2 regions of the Bartonella sp. HY761 genome follow, and region 2 is predicted to be linked to the other one. Evidence: riboswitches for the same ligand, from Rfam matches in the RefSeq annotation. Region 2 holds a riboswitch; the other holds the start of a gene.
What was found. Region 2 has a riboswitch for cobalamin ahead of N6A79_RS01725 (energy-coupling factor ABC transporter permease). Riboswitches for the same ligand answer to the same signal wherever they lie in the genome.

Region 1 (7,476 bases), 550 kb from region 2:
CTCATAAGTCCATGCTTAAACGGATAACGACTTACCGGCTTTTTAAGCGCACGGATGGTTGATTGATGGGCAATAGCACCAAGGGTTATGATAATTTTCAAATTTGGAAGATTGTTAAATAATGGTGATAAGAATTGTCGACACATATTTATTTCTGCGCCCACTGGTTTATTTTGCGGCGGAACACAGCGCACAGCATTAGCAATTGCGCAATCAACTAATTGTAAACTATCATCAATACGTGCTTCAAATTGCCCTTGCGCAAAGCCAAACAGCTTCAATGTAGAATAAAGCAAATCGCCGGCATAATCGCCTGTAAATGGTCGGCCTGTGCGATTCGCCCCTCGTAAACCCGGTGCAAGGCCAATAATTAACAGCTTAACACTTTGCGCACCATCTTTTGGCCAAAAAGGCTTTACTGGACCATTATACCAATTAGGCTCGATTTGCCGCCATTCACTTAAAAATTCGTGGAGGCGGGGGCATAAAGGGCAGTCATAGCTGGGATCCGGACATGATTGCGCTACAGAAAAATTCATGACTGACAACAATGCAAACTATGCCCTTAAATAAAATAATAAAACGGCTAAAAGCCGCGGCAACATCAAAAAAGACCATAAAGTGGCGATATATATCGCCACTTCATTTAAAAAAAATCAATATTCGTCTTCTTCGTCTTCTTCATAAAAAGCTGGCGAGTCACTCGGCTTATCGCTTGGTGCTCTACCCACTTCATTTTTTAGCGAAACAAGATCAATGAAATGATCCGCTTGGCGGCGCAAATCATCCGAAATCATTGCTGGTTGCGTTGAAAGAGTGCTAACAACACTGACCTTACGACCCTTGCGTTGCAAGGCTTCCACCAAAGATCTAAAATCACCATCGCCAGAAAAAATAACAAAATGATCAACTGTTTCCGAAAGCTCCATTGCATCAATGGTAAGCTCAATATCCATATTGCCTTTTACCTTTCGGCGACCTGCCGCATCAGTAAATTCTTTGGCTGCCTTAGTAATGACACGATATCCATTATAATCTAGCCAGTCAATAAGTGGACGAATCGAGGAGTATTCTTGATCTTCAACCAAAGCAGTGTAATAATAAGCGCGTAAAAGATAACCGCGCTTTTGAAAAGCTTTTAAAAGTTTTTGATAGTCGATATCAAAACCTAATGTTTTGGAGGCGGCATATAAATTTGCGCCGTCAATAAAAAGAGCAATTTTCTCTCTTGGGTCAAACATATTTAAAACCATCTTTTTATAATATGCATTACTAATTGAATGCAGAGCTAAAATAACTGGAACAATACACCTAACTTAATGTAGTTGTGCAGTGATGCCAAGACAGAACTTTAGGAATTTTAACTCTTTGGTTGGTTTTTCTTGTTTTTTTTATAAAAACTGGTTATGTAAGCCTCAAATCCATTAAACCGCATATAATGAAAGGGGCATCTATGGCCCGCGTTACTGTTGAAGATTGCATTGATAAGGTTAACAACCGCTTTGAGCTTATTCTTCTGGCTAGCCACCGCGCCCGTCAGATTTCTCAAGGTGCGCAAATCACTATTGACCGCGACAATGATAAGAATCCTGTTGTTGCCTTGCGTGAGATTGCTGATGAGACCTTGTCACCAGCCGATTTGAAAGAAGATCTTATCCATTCCATGCAAAAGCATGTTGAAGTTGATGAGCCTGAAATTGCACCAGCACTTCTTACTCATGATGATGCAGGTTTGGGTGATTCGTTATTTAATGATGACGTTGCAGATCAACCTATAGTCTTTGATCAAATGTCTGAAGACGATCTTCTTGCTGGTATTGAGGGCTTGGTTGCCCCTGAAAAGAATGATGATTACTGATTCTAAACTATTGAATTAATCATTATTAATCGACTTTATATAAAACCGCCACTGTAACAGTTGGCGGTTTTTTTTGCATTTATAGGTCTAATTCAATTAGATGAGCCAAACAAGATTTCATTAAAACTATTTTTTACACAATAAGCGCATAAGCCTATAGAAGCGTTTTATGGCATTGAATAATCGCCAAACATATGCAAATTTAAGCGTATGAATTGGGATGATTTAAGAATATTTTTAAGCGTTGCGCGCAATAGTCAGTTGCTTAAAGCTGCCAAACAGCTTGGAGTTAATCATACAACTATTTCGCGGCGTCTAACTGCGCTTGAACACCAATTAAACACCAAATTAGTGACGCGCAGCACCACTGGAACGCAGCTCACCGATGCAGGTGAACGCCTTTTACACCATGCAGAACAAGTTGAAGCGCAAATGTTGCAAGCACAAGCGCAAATTGGTGGCGAAGATGTGCAGCTAAGCGGCACTATTCGTATTGCTGCACCTGATGGCTTTGGTGTTTCTTTCCTTGCCAAGCATTTACCGCAATTGTCAGAAAAGTTTCCAGATTTAACCCTGCAATTGGTACCGGTCTCACGCAATTTTTCGCTGTCCCAACGCGAAGCCGATATTGCGATAACCGTTGAGCGCCCCGCGCAAGGGCGGCTTATTGCCAAAAAGCTGACCGATTATAAATTGCGCCTTTATGCCCATAAGGATTATTTAAAGCGCCATGGCCACCCATTAGATATTCATGATATATTAGCACATCATCGCAAGATTGATTATGTTGACGATCTCATCTCCACCCCTGCTCTTGCTTATAGCCATGAGATAAGTGAAGATTGGCATTCCAATTTTCAAGTATCTAGCACGTTAGGGCAATTGGAAGCCATTTTAGCAGGTGGCGGTATTGGTATTTTGCATAGTTATATCGCTAGAACTTATCCTGATTTGGTGGTAGTGCTGCCAGAAAAAGCAATTATCCGCTCCTACTGGTTATCCTATCATGAGAATTTAAAAGGCATTCGCCGTATTCATGAAGTAGCAAACTTTATATCCCAATCTATCGAAACCAATCGCGCTGCTTTTCTGTAAAAAGCTGAGTTAACTAAATTCAATTTTGTCTGTTTATAATCTAACCATATATATTGACCAAAAATTCAAATAGACTACTATATCTAGTATTCAAGGTTATTTGATTCTGTTCAAATTTAAAGGGAATTTGGTAGATAGCTTAATAATCAATGCCTTACATTTGATTATTGATATTATTCCAAAGCTGCCCCCGCAACTGTGAACAAGGAGCAATAACGGTTTAACCACTGAGCAAAATTTTTAAAATCATAAGTAGCATCATTGCTAAGATGAAATTGAAATAATGCTTGGGAAGGTCGTTAATTGTGTTGAGCTGTGAGCCAGGAGACCTGCCTTGAATAAGTGTCAACAGACGGGGTGTCTGCACTGGCGAGGTTTAATCGGCGTATCTTTGCGCCCTTTTGGTTTAGGTCTATTGCCTGTGCCAATGCTTTAAACCCACCCGTGCAAATGCCTCTTTAGGCTTCGGGAAGGAAGTTTATAATGCTTTATCTAAAAATTTTTGATGTTAATTACATCAACGCACCACCATTGCAGCATTAACTAAAGCTATAGCGCCGTCGAGCTACAATAAGCAGCATTGAGCTTTGCTGCTTTAATACTTCTGACAGCGCCATCCTCCATGACAAAGCACGGATTTAACGCAGCATAAGGCTAAGCCCTTATTGCTCGGCGTTTATGCTTAACCAAAACTCTATAAAGTACCAAAGCCAGTTATCCTCAAAAGGAATTAATCTCATGCAAGTTACCATCTATTCAAAGCCCCAATGCGCTCAATGCACTGCTACTTACCGCGTTCTTGATACCAAGGGTATTGCTTACAATATTATTGATATTACTGAGAATGAAGATGGTTTTTCGCGGGTTCAATCGTTGGGCTATCGTCAAGTTCCTGTTGTCGTTGCAGGTGATCATCATTGGGCTGGGTTTCGCCCTGACATGATTGCGAAGATTGCATAATATGCTTTTGCTTGCCTATTACTCAAGCTCGACTGGCAATACTCATGCTTTTGTCGAGCGCTTGCAATTGCCGGCCTTTCGCATTGATCGCAAAGAACCTGCCAAACATATAAGTGATGACTATATTTTGGTGTTGCCAACCTATGCTGATGGCGAAGGAAATGGCGCTGTACCCAAAGCCATTATCCATTTTTTAAATGAAGAAGAAAATCGCCACCGCATTCGCGGTGTCATTGCTGGTGGCAATCGTAATTTTGGCAATACCTATGCCCTTGCTGGTGATATTATTGCACAAAAATGTAATGTGCCTTGCCTTTATCGCTTTGAACTGCGTGGCACGCAAGAAGATGCTGACAATGTTCATAAAATCTTAAAAAAATTTAAAAATCTTGGAAAAAACCAATGCTAGACCAGCCGCAATTGGATAAATCGCAAATAGCAAAATCAGCGCGCAGCGAGCCACAGCTTGATTTTCATGCCCTAAATGCCATGCTTAATATTTACGATGAAAATGGTGCAATCCAATTTGAAATGGATAAAATGGCAGCGCGGCAGTATTTTTTGCAGCATGTCAACCAAAACACCGTTTTCTTTCATAATTTAGAAGAAAAACTCGATTACCTTGTCGAAGAAGGTTTTTATGAAAAAAGCGTGTTAGATGCCTATGATAGCGATTTTATAAAAAGCCTTTTCCAACGCGCTTATGGTTATAGATTTCGCTTTCCAACTTTTCTTGGTGCATTTAAATATTATACCGCTTACACATTAAAAACACGTGATGGCACGCGTTATTTAGAACGCTATGAAGATCGCATTGTCATGGTTGCATTAAGCCTTGCACGCGGCAATCAAGAACTTGCAATAAAATTAGTTGATGAAATTATCACCGGTCGCTTCCAGCCTGCTACACCAACTTTTTTAAATGCTGGTAAACAGCAGCGCGGCGAACTTGTTTCATGCTTTTTATTGCGCCTTGAAGACAATATGGAATCAATCGGCCGTTCAATCAATTCTGCCCTACAATTATCAAAGCGTGGTGGCGGCGTTGCCCTTAGCCTTACCAATTTGCGTGAAGCAGGCGCACCGATTAAGCATATTGAAAACCAGTCATCAGGCATTGTACCAGTGATGAAAATGCTTGAAGATGCGTTTTCCTATGCCAACCAACTTGGTGCGCGCCAAGGGGCTGGTGCGGTGTATTTACATGCCCATCACCCAGATATTTTAACTTTTCTTGATACCAAGCGCGAAAATGCAGACGAAAAAATCCGCATCAAAACCTTATCCTTAGGGGTAATTATTCCTGATATTACGTTTGAGCTTGCCCGCCAAAATGAGGAAATGTATCTATTTTCTCCTTATGATATTGAGCGTGTCACCGGCAAATGCATGAGTGATATTGAAATAAGTAAGCATTATCGAGACTTTGTTGATAATCCTGATATTCGCAAAACCCGTATTAATGCCCGCAATTTTTTTCAACGCCTTGCAGAAATTCAGTTTGAATCAGGCTATCCTTATATTTTATTTGAAGATACCGCCAATAGACTTAATCCGCTTGCTGGCCGCATTTCAATGAGCAATCTTTGCTCTGAAATTTTGCAAGTAAATAGCGCCAGTGAATTTAATGCTGATCTTTCTTATAAAACGATTGGTAATGATATTTCCTGCAATCTTGGCTCACTGAATATTGCTAAAACGATGGATTCTCCTAATTTTGGCAATACGGTTGAAACAGCTATTCGCGCCCTTACCGCTGTTTCACAAATGAGCAATATGGAATGTGTTCCTTCAATTGCTAAAGGCAATCGTGAAAGCCATGCCATTGGTCTTGGGCAAATGAACCTTCATGGTTTTCTTGCTCGCGAACATATTTATTATGGCTCACCTGAAGCGCTTGATTTTACCAATATCTATTTTTACACCATCACCTATCATGCTCTTTGTGCCTCGAACAAATTGGCGAAGGAACATGGAAGTCACTTTTTAGGATTTGAAAACTCCGCCTATGCTGATAAGAGCTATTTTGCCAAATATATAAATGAAGAATGGCAGCCAAAAACTCCTAAAGTGATTGAGCTCTTTGCAAAAAATGCAATTGCTATCCCCACAAAAGATGATTGGCGTGAATTAGCCGATAGAGTTGCCGAATATGGACTTTATAACAGCTATTTACAGGCTGTGCCCCCAACCGGCTCTATTTCCTATATTAATCATGCCACCTCGTCCATTCATCCAATTGTGTCAAAAATCGAAATTCGTAAAGAAGGCAAAATTGGCCGCGTCTATTATCCGGCACCTTATATGACCAATGACAACCTTCAATATTTTGAAGACGCCTATAAAATTGGCCCTGAAAAAATCATCGACACTTATGCTGAGGCCACCCGCCATGTCGATCAAGGTCTATCGCTAACGCTATTTTTTCCTGACACTGCAACAACACGCGACATTAATCGCGCGCAAATCTATGCTTGGAAAAAAGGCATTAAAACTATTTATTATGTCCGAATTCGCCAAGATGCCCTAAGCGGCACCGAGGTTGAAGGCTGCGTATCATGCAGTCTTTAAGGAGCACATCAAATGAACCATTTAAAAGCAAAACCCGTACGCGCTATTAATTGGAACCGCGTTGAAGATGAAAAAGACCTTGAGGTTTGGAACCGCTTGACGGTTAATTTTTGGCTGCCAGAAAAAGTACCTCTTTCTAATGATATTGGCTCTTGGGCAAGCCTTACCCGTGAAGAGCAAATTTTAACCATACGCGTTTTCACTGGTCTTACTTTACTTGATACCGTTCAAAATTCCGTTGGCGCGATTTCACTTTTAGAAGACGCTGAAAACCAACATGAAGAAGCAGTGCTTACCAATATTGCCTTTATGGAAGCGGTACATGCACGCTCCTATTCTTCGATTTTTTCTACCCTTTGTCTTACCGTTGATGTTGATGAAGCATTTCGTTGGGCGGAAGAAAATCGCTATTTGCAAGAAAAAGCAAAGCTGGTGATTGAGCGTTATCAAGCTGATGATCTATTGAAGAAAAAAATCGCCTCGGTCTTTCTTGAAAGCTTTTTGTTCTATTCTGGTTTTTATCTGCCGATGTATTGGTCAAGCCGTGCTAAGCTTACCAATACTGCTGACCTTATCCGCCTTATCATTCGTGATGAAGCAGTGCATGGTTATTATATCGGCTATAAATTCCAAAAAGCCTTTAAAAAATGCAGCAGTGAAAAACAGCAAGAAATTAAAGATTTCACCATTGCATTTTTGCTCGACCTTTATGAAGTAGAAAGCAAATATACCGAGGACCTTTATGACGCGGTTGGCTTAAGTGAGGATGTGAAAATGTTTTTGCATTATAATGCAAATAAGGCGCTCATGAATTTGGGCTTTGATGCGCTTTTTCCAGCCGAAATTTGTGCCGTTAATCCAGCTATTTTATCAGCCCTATCACCCGCAGCTAATGAAAATCATGACTTTTTCTCAGGCTCTGGCTCATCTTATGTTATTGGTAAAGCCGTTGCCACGCAGGATGAAGATTGGGCTTTTTAAACATCAATAAA
Region 2 (7,476 bases):
GCAAATCACCTGGCATAATACCAATAATGGCAATGGCGGCAAAAACAGCCGCAATCGGCACAAGTATCACCCATCGCACCTGCGTTTGCAAACGGCGTGTACCAAAAAACTGTTCGGCCCAACGCGCCCATTTCCATGAAATGGTAACCAAAACCCGCTCAAATATTCGCTGACCTTTGATATGGCGGAAAAAAGGTGGCCCATCTTCGCAAGAAAGGAAATAACGACGCCCAACAATATAAAGCAATATACCGCCTACAAGGGCAATTAAGCTCATGATAAGCGGCGTATTAAAACCATGCCAAAGAGCAAGACTATAATGAGGTGTCGCACTACCAAGCACAGATTTTACCGCACCTGAAAGGGCTGGCCCAATACTCCAATTAGGTAAAATGCCAACAAGCAGACAAAGCCCTACCAATAACTCTATTGGCAAGCGCATAAAATGGGGTGGCTCATGCGGTTTTTTGGGTAGATCTTGTGGTTTAGGCCCAAAAAATACCCCATGAATAAACCGGACAGAATAGGTAACTGAAAATAGGCTAGCAACGGTCGCAATATAAGGCGTTGCCAGATCAAGCCACGATTCAACATGGGTTTCAATAGCTTCGGCAAAGAACATTTCCTTGGAAAGAAAACCATTTAACAACGGCACGCCTGCCATTGCGGCACTCGCAATAATCGCAAGTGCCGCAGTTATTGGCATATAGCGTGCAAGCCCAGTGAGCTTGCGCATATCACGCGTGCCAGTTTCATGGTCTATAATACCTGCCGCCATAAACAAAGATGCTTTAAAAGTCGCATGATTAGCCATATGGAAAATCGCAGCAACACAAGCAAGCGGACTGCCAAGGCTTAATAATGTAGTGATAAGTCCTAAGTGACTAATGGTTGAATAAGCAAGAAGCCCTTTAAGGTCCTGCTGAAACATAGCAAAATAAGCGCCAAGAAATAAAGTGGTGAGCCCAGATAGACCAACAATCCAAAACCATGCGTCAGTGCCGGCAAGCACTGGCCACAGCCGCACCAATAAGAAAACCCCTGCCTTGACCATGGTTGCCGAATGCAAATAGGCTGATACGGGGGTTGGCGCGGCCATAGCATTTGGCAACCAAAAATGAAATGGAAATTGCGCACTTTTGGTAAGCGCACCCAAAAGAATAAGGATAAGGGCTGGCAAATAAAGTGGACTTGAGCGAATAATATCACCAGACTTTAGCACCACATCAAGATCATAACTACCAACAATATGCCCCAATAAAAGCATACCAACCAAAAGGGCAAAACCGCCAAGGCCAGTAACCGTTAAGGCCATACGCGCGCCATCACGGGCGCTAGCATTATGATACCAATACCCAATCAGCAAAAACGAGAAAATACTGGTTAATTCCCAAAAAATCACCAGCATGATGATATTGCCAGATAAAACAATACCGGTCATTGCCCCCATAAAGGCAAGGAAAAAAGAAAAGAAGCGTGGTACTGGATCAGCAGGATCCATATAATAACGCGCATAAATTACAACCAATAGACCAATACCATTGATCATCAGCAAGAACAGCCAAGCAAGACCATCCATCCGCAAAATAATATTGATTCCCCATTGTGGCAACCAATCTATTTGTAAGCGTACCGCGTCACCATTCATAATCGAGGGATAAAGCATGATAGTGAGCAACAGACCAAAAAGCGCAACAGAGCCTGCAAACCACGCTTCATTATTCTTAGCGGTGGAGCGAAAAAAGCCAATTATTGCACTGCCTATGAAGGGGAGCAGGATTAGTAAAACCAGCATCGCTTCCCTTGTTGTCACCATTATATCAACCCCATTACTACAAGCGACAAAGCGCTATCCCATCATGTAAACCCTAATTGCTGCCATTTGGCATCAGCATGCTATACCAGAAGAAAGTTATGATTTTTTTAAAAACAAAATTTTCAAAATTATTTCACACTTACGTAAATTGGCAAAAAAATTAACAAATAAAACCCTATAGCTTAAGTGCGAATCTAAAATTTTGCAATTCACGATAATAAATCTGGTTTTACAAAACCTATTCTAAACAAAAAATACAGCCGATTGGTGAATATTTTAAGGAAAAAGCGATATATTTTTTGCCTGTGGATAAAATAGTTCTAAAAACATGATAGTGTCATGACAAAGGTGATACATTAGACCATATGCATTAAATTTAGTTACCAAACCAACTGAGCTCCATCATGAAGCATTTCGTTGAAACACAACAAATTTATCGCAATACACTCTTCCCAACTTGCAATTGATGCTTAATTATGATATGAACCTCGTTCATGGCTAAAGAAAAAATTGCTAAAACGACATTAAAAAGAGAACAGCAACGCATCGCCCTTATTGACGCGGCGGAGCGAGCTATTGCCGCTAAGGGATTGAACGGTTTTAAAGCGCGTGAGCTTGCCGATGAAATCGGCGTTGGTCTTGGACAAATCTATAATCTAGTTACTGATCTTGATGAGCTATTATTACGCGTTAGCTCAAAAACATTGGTGCGGCTTGAAACCGCAATAGAGGCTGAATTTAATGATGAACAGCCGCAAACGGCTGAAGATATGCTGATTGTAACGGCGCGCGCCTACCATCATTTTGCCCGTGATAATTATAACTTATGGCGCACATTATTTGACCATCAATTACCGCAAGATAAGCCTGTTCCTGATTGGGTTTCTCATGAAAGATTAAGGCCTTTTCAAGTGGTTGATAAGCCGCTTGGTGAATTGATGAAGGGCGCAGATAGTGAAGAAGTGAAGCTCTTTTCACAAACCATATTTTCCGGCATTCACGGCCTTGTATCCATTAGTCTTGACAGCAGAGATGTTGGCGTTCCCCCTGCCTTACTAGATAAGCAGATTGGTAAATTTATTAAAATCATCTGCCGTGGTTTAAAAAAGAAAAGCAAATAAACAACTTGTTCAATAATGCACCGATCATTGCCATTGATCATTCACAGCAATGATCGGTGCCATTTTAAATTGATATGTTAGCCTCTAACAACCAATACACCAATTACAAAATCTGACTTTTTACAGCTAAACTTTTGATCGCAATTTATCGGCAAGAAATATTCATAAAAATTTTTCTTTACAACAGTTATGTTATACCATAACAATAGCGTTACATCTTTTTGATTGACGTTATTATACGAAATAGTTAACCTAGCTGAGACGGTTCCCCGAATGATGGACTTCATAGGGGACTAATAGGGAACATGGGACGGGTTAACTTTATAAAGGACCCAAGCCATGGCTGCCCCCGCAACTGTAAGCGGTAGATAACAAATATGATGCAGTAAAAACTGCAAACCACTGTTTAGGATTAGCTTTAAATTAAGCCAATCCAATGAATGGGAAGGTTGTTTGTTATCGCCATTCCGCAAGCCAGGAGACCTGCCGTCAATCATCAGGCGTTTCGCCTTTTGCTCAATTATTTTTGCACGGTGGGTGCAGGAAGGCATAAAAATGCATATTGAACCGGGCGTCGTTTCCGGCGCTAAAATTATTTTGAGCTATGCAACAGCATTTGCAGCTCTTGGTATTACAGCCAAATTGGCATTAAAGACAATTTTTCCTCAAAAAACCTCTGATAGCTTTCATCAAAAAAGCAAAGATGGCGGTATCATATCTCTTTTGGCGCGCAGCCTCATTACCACTGCCCTTGTTTTTACTTTTTTTGAAATCTTCCCCCATCATCCAGTGGGCGTTTCAGAAGTTCATCTTATCCTTGGATCAACATTGTTTTTAATTTTTGGCGTCGCTCCAACAGCGATAGGACTAACTTTAGGTCTCCTCTTACAAGGGTTATTTTTTGCACCCTTTGATCTCCCCCAATATGGTATGAATGTCACAACGCTGCTCATGCCGCTTTTTGCTATGGCGTGGCTTGCCAATAAAATCATTCCACAAAATACCGCCTACAAAGATGTAAGTTATAAACAAGCCTTAGCTTTATCGACCAGTTATCAAGGTGGTATTGTTGCTTGGGTGGCGTTTTGGGCATTTTACGGCGAAGGCTTTAGTAGCGAGACAGCAGTTAATATTGGCAGTTTTGCCATTGCTTATATGAGCGTTGTCTTGGTGGAACCACTCATTGATCTTGGGGTATTATTCATCGCTAAAAGCCTGCATAAATTATCAAATTCCCCCTTTATTCAGCAACGGCTTTACCAAGCAATCAATTAAAAGCCCAAAACTTTTCCAATTAGCCGGAGTGTAAATCGCCTTGATTTACCTCCCTTTTAAAATTGCGGCGTTTCACTGCGGTTTTATATGCGGCTATTTCTTCATTTTAAAATCTTACGGAAAACCTATGCTAATCCCGACATCTTCTTTTTTTCAAAAAGTTTTAACATTGTCTTCGCTGGTTATTTTACCGCTTATCGTATTAAATAACACGGCAGAGGCTGCCTCTACTCAATATCCACTAAAACTTAATAATTGCGGCCGAGTTATAGAATTTAAAAAGAAGCCGCAAAATGTGGTTTCGGTTGGTCAAACCAGCACAGAAATTCTCTACCTTTTAGGCCTTAGTGACAAGGTTAAAGGCACGGCCTTATGGTTTGAGCCTGTCATGCCTGAATTTAAAGATATTGATGCACAAATTAAACGTCTTGCTGATAATGAACCAAGCTTTGAATCTGTAGTTGCCCAAAAGCCAGATATGATTGCCAATCAATATGAATGGACAATTGGCCCAGTTGGTGCAACTGCAACCTATAGCCAATTTGATGATCTAACCATTCCTGTTTACACATCGCCCGCAGATTGCGAGGGGAAGGATAATCTTGCCGGCAATGATGGTTTACGCACTACCCCCTTTGACATGGACATTATCTATAAAGAAATCCATGAATTATCCCAAATTTTTGACGTGGAAGAGCGTGGTGATAAAGTCATTGAAACATTAAAGGCACGAGAAAAAGTCGCAATTGAAAAGGCAAAATCCCTTAATATCAAAGATATTTCTGGAATTATGTGGTTTTCAAGTTCCACACTGCAAGCAGATCCCTTCATTGGTGGACGTCTTGGCGCACCTGCCTATATATTTAAAACTCTTAATATAAAAAATATTGCTCAATCGGATTTCGATTGGCCAACCATGGGTTGGGAAACAATTGCCAAGGATAATCCAACAGTTTTGGTAATTGCCGATATGCAGCGCAAACGCTTTCCCGCCGATCATGCCGATGTAAAAATTAACTTCTTACAAGGTGATCCAGTTACCAAGCTGATGAGTGCGGTTAAAGACCAGCGCATCATAACCATAAACGCTCAAGCAATGAATGGTTCAATCCATACCATTGACGGTATTGAACAGCTCGCTGACGCACTTATCAAGATACAAGAAAATCAAATGAGCGGGGCAAAGATAGCGCCCAATAACCTCCATTAAAAATGTAAACCAATTTTAATATTGTCTTTCTCGACAAGGAAAATATCCTATGTTAGCAACTTTAAAAGACTATTTACCCAAAGCTACTTTTGCCGCCATCTCACTATTAGGCTTAAGCCTTACATCAGCGCAAAGTGCTGAACAAAGCGCTTATCCTTTAAAAATTAATAATTGCGGCCGCGTCTTGGAATTTCAAAAACCACCAGAAAGTGTTGTTTCTGTTGGTCAAAATAGCACCGAAATCCTTTATCTCTTAGGTCTTGGTGACAAGATAAAAGGCACAGCTCTTTGGTTTCAACCAGTCATGACAGAATTTAAGGAGCAAAATGATAAGGTTGAGCGCCTTTCAAATGATGTGCCAAGTTATGAAGCGATCATCAGTAAAAAGCCCGACCTTATTGCCAACCAATTTGAGTGGGTGATTGGGCCGGTTGGTGCAGCCGCCGGTTACGACCAATTTGAAGAAATAAATATTCCAGTTTACACCTCGCCTGCGGATTGCGAAAGCAAGGATAATTTAGCCGGTAGCGATGGCTTGCGCAGTAAGCCCTTTAATATGACGATGATCTATCAAGAAATTGATGATTTAGCACGTATTTTTAATGTTGAACCACGCGGCCAAAAACTGATTGCTGAATTAAAGGATCGTGAACAAGCGGCAATTAGCCGCAAAAAGGCTTTACCATCGCAAAAATTATCCGGTTTCATGTGGTATTCAAGTCCAGCAATGGAAATGGAACCCTATGTTGCAGGACAATTGGGGGCACCTGGTTATATGTTTAAAACCCTTGGTATTGATAATATCATCAAGTCCGATTTTGACTGGCCAAATGTTGGTTGGGAAACCATTGTAAAAGCAGACCCATCAATTATCGTCATTGCCAAAATGCAGCGCCGCCGTTTTCCTGCCGATGATATCAAGGTCAAGGAAGAATTTTTACAAAATGATCCAGTCGCAAGCCTCATGTCTGCAGCAAAGCAACATCATATCATCGAACTTGATGTGCAAGCGATGAATGGTACTATTCATACAATTAAGGGCATTGAAGCTTTAGCGGATGCCATTAGTAAAATGAATATAACTGCAAGCAATTTAAAAGAGTAATATTGATGAATTATGTATCCCGTAACATTGTCACAAGAAAATTAGAAGAATTATAAGCTAGATATTCTTCATTGACAGCCAATTTGAAACGTGAGTAATAAGTTCACATTATTGTGAAAACCCATTCAGGATTATATCATGTTCAATTTAAAGTTCGGAAATTTGGTTAAGGCAAGCACTGCAATTGCTGCCTGCCTTTTTGCAACAGTTTCGTTTGCGCAAGCTGAAAAAACCCAATACCCGTTAACAATTAACAATTGCGGACGGGTTCTTACCTTTGATAAAGCACCGCAAAGTGTCGTTTCTGCAGGTCAAAACAGCACAGAGATTTTATATCTTCTTGGTCTTTCTGATAAGGTGAAGGCAACCGCACTTTGGTTTAACCCAGTTTTGCCTGAATTTACCGAAGTAAACAGCAAGATTGAGCGTCTTGCTGACAATGTTCCAAGCTTTGAATCAGTTGTTAATAAAAAGCCTGACCTTGTTGCTAGCCAATATGAGTGGCTTGTTGGCCCTGTTGGTACCATTGGCACTTATGAGCAATTTAACGAGGTGAAGATTCCTGTTTACAATTCACCTGCTGATTGCGATGGCAAGGATAACTCAGCCGGTAGTGATGGTCTTCGTAGCACACCGTTTGAAATGGCTTTGATCTATAAAGAAATCGACGAATTATCAAAAATTTTCGACGTGCAAGATCGCGGACAAGAAGTAATCAATAGCTTAAAAGCTCGCGAAAAAGCAGCAATTGAAAAAGTAAAAGGCCTACCAAAAGATAAAATTTCTGGTTTTATGTGGTATTCAAGCATGGAATTAGAAATGGATCCTTATGTTGCAGGTACAAAGGGCGCACCAAACTATATGTTTGAAGTTTTTGGCATTAAAAACATTATTGCTTCAGAACATGAATGGCCAATGGTTGGTTGGGAAACAATCGTTAAATCTAACC

Region 1: another riboswitch for cobalamin. It lies ahead of nrdH (glutaredoxin-like protein NrdH); the one in region 2 lies ahead of N6A79_RS01725 (energy-coupling factor ABC transporter permease).

The regions. Positions count from the first base shown of each region.
Region 1 covers NZ_CP104887.1:972,925-980,400, reverse strand. Annotated here, with positions in the region: gene N6A79_RS04100 (uracil-DNA glycosylase) at 1-539, opposite strand, end outside; gene N6A79_RS04095 (LabA-like NYN domain-containing protein) at 657-1,241, opposite strand; gene rpoZ (DNA-directed RNA polymerase subunit omega) at 1,454-1,858, shown strand; gene N6A79_RS04085 (LysR family transcriptional regulator) at 2,069-2,953, shown strand; cobalamin riboswitch at 3,030-3,304, shown strand; gene nrdH (glutaredoxin-like protein NrdH) at 3,692-3,913, shown strand; gene nrdI (class Ib ribonucleoside-diphosphate reductase assembly flavoprotein NrdI) at 3,915-4,322, shown strand; gene nrdE (class 1b ribonucleoside-diphosphate reductase subunit alpha) at 4,316-6,484, shown strand; gene nrdF (class 1b ribonucleoside-diphosphate reductase subunit beta) at 6,497-7,465, shown strand.
Region 2 covers NZ_CP104887.1:421,155-428,630, reverse strand. Annotated here, with positions in the region: gene N6A79_RS01735 (monovalent cation/H+ antiporter subunit A) at 1-1,813, opposite strand, end outside; gene N6A79_RS01730 (TetR/AcrR family transcriptional regulator) at 2,311-2,937, shown strand; cobalamin riboswitch at 3,185-3,442, shown strand; gene N6A79_RS01725 (energy-coupling factor ABC transporter permease) at 3,493-4,212, shown strand; gene N6A79_RS01720 (ABC transporter substrate-binding protein) at 4,340-5,422, shown strand; gene N6A79_RS01715 (ABC transporter substrate-binding protein) at 5,472-6,527, shown strand; gene N6A79_RS01710 (ABC transporter substrate-binding protein) at 6,666-7,476, shown strand, end outside.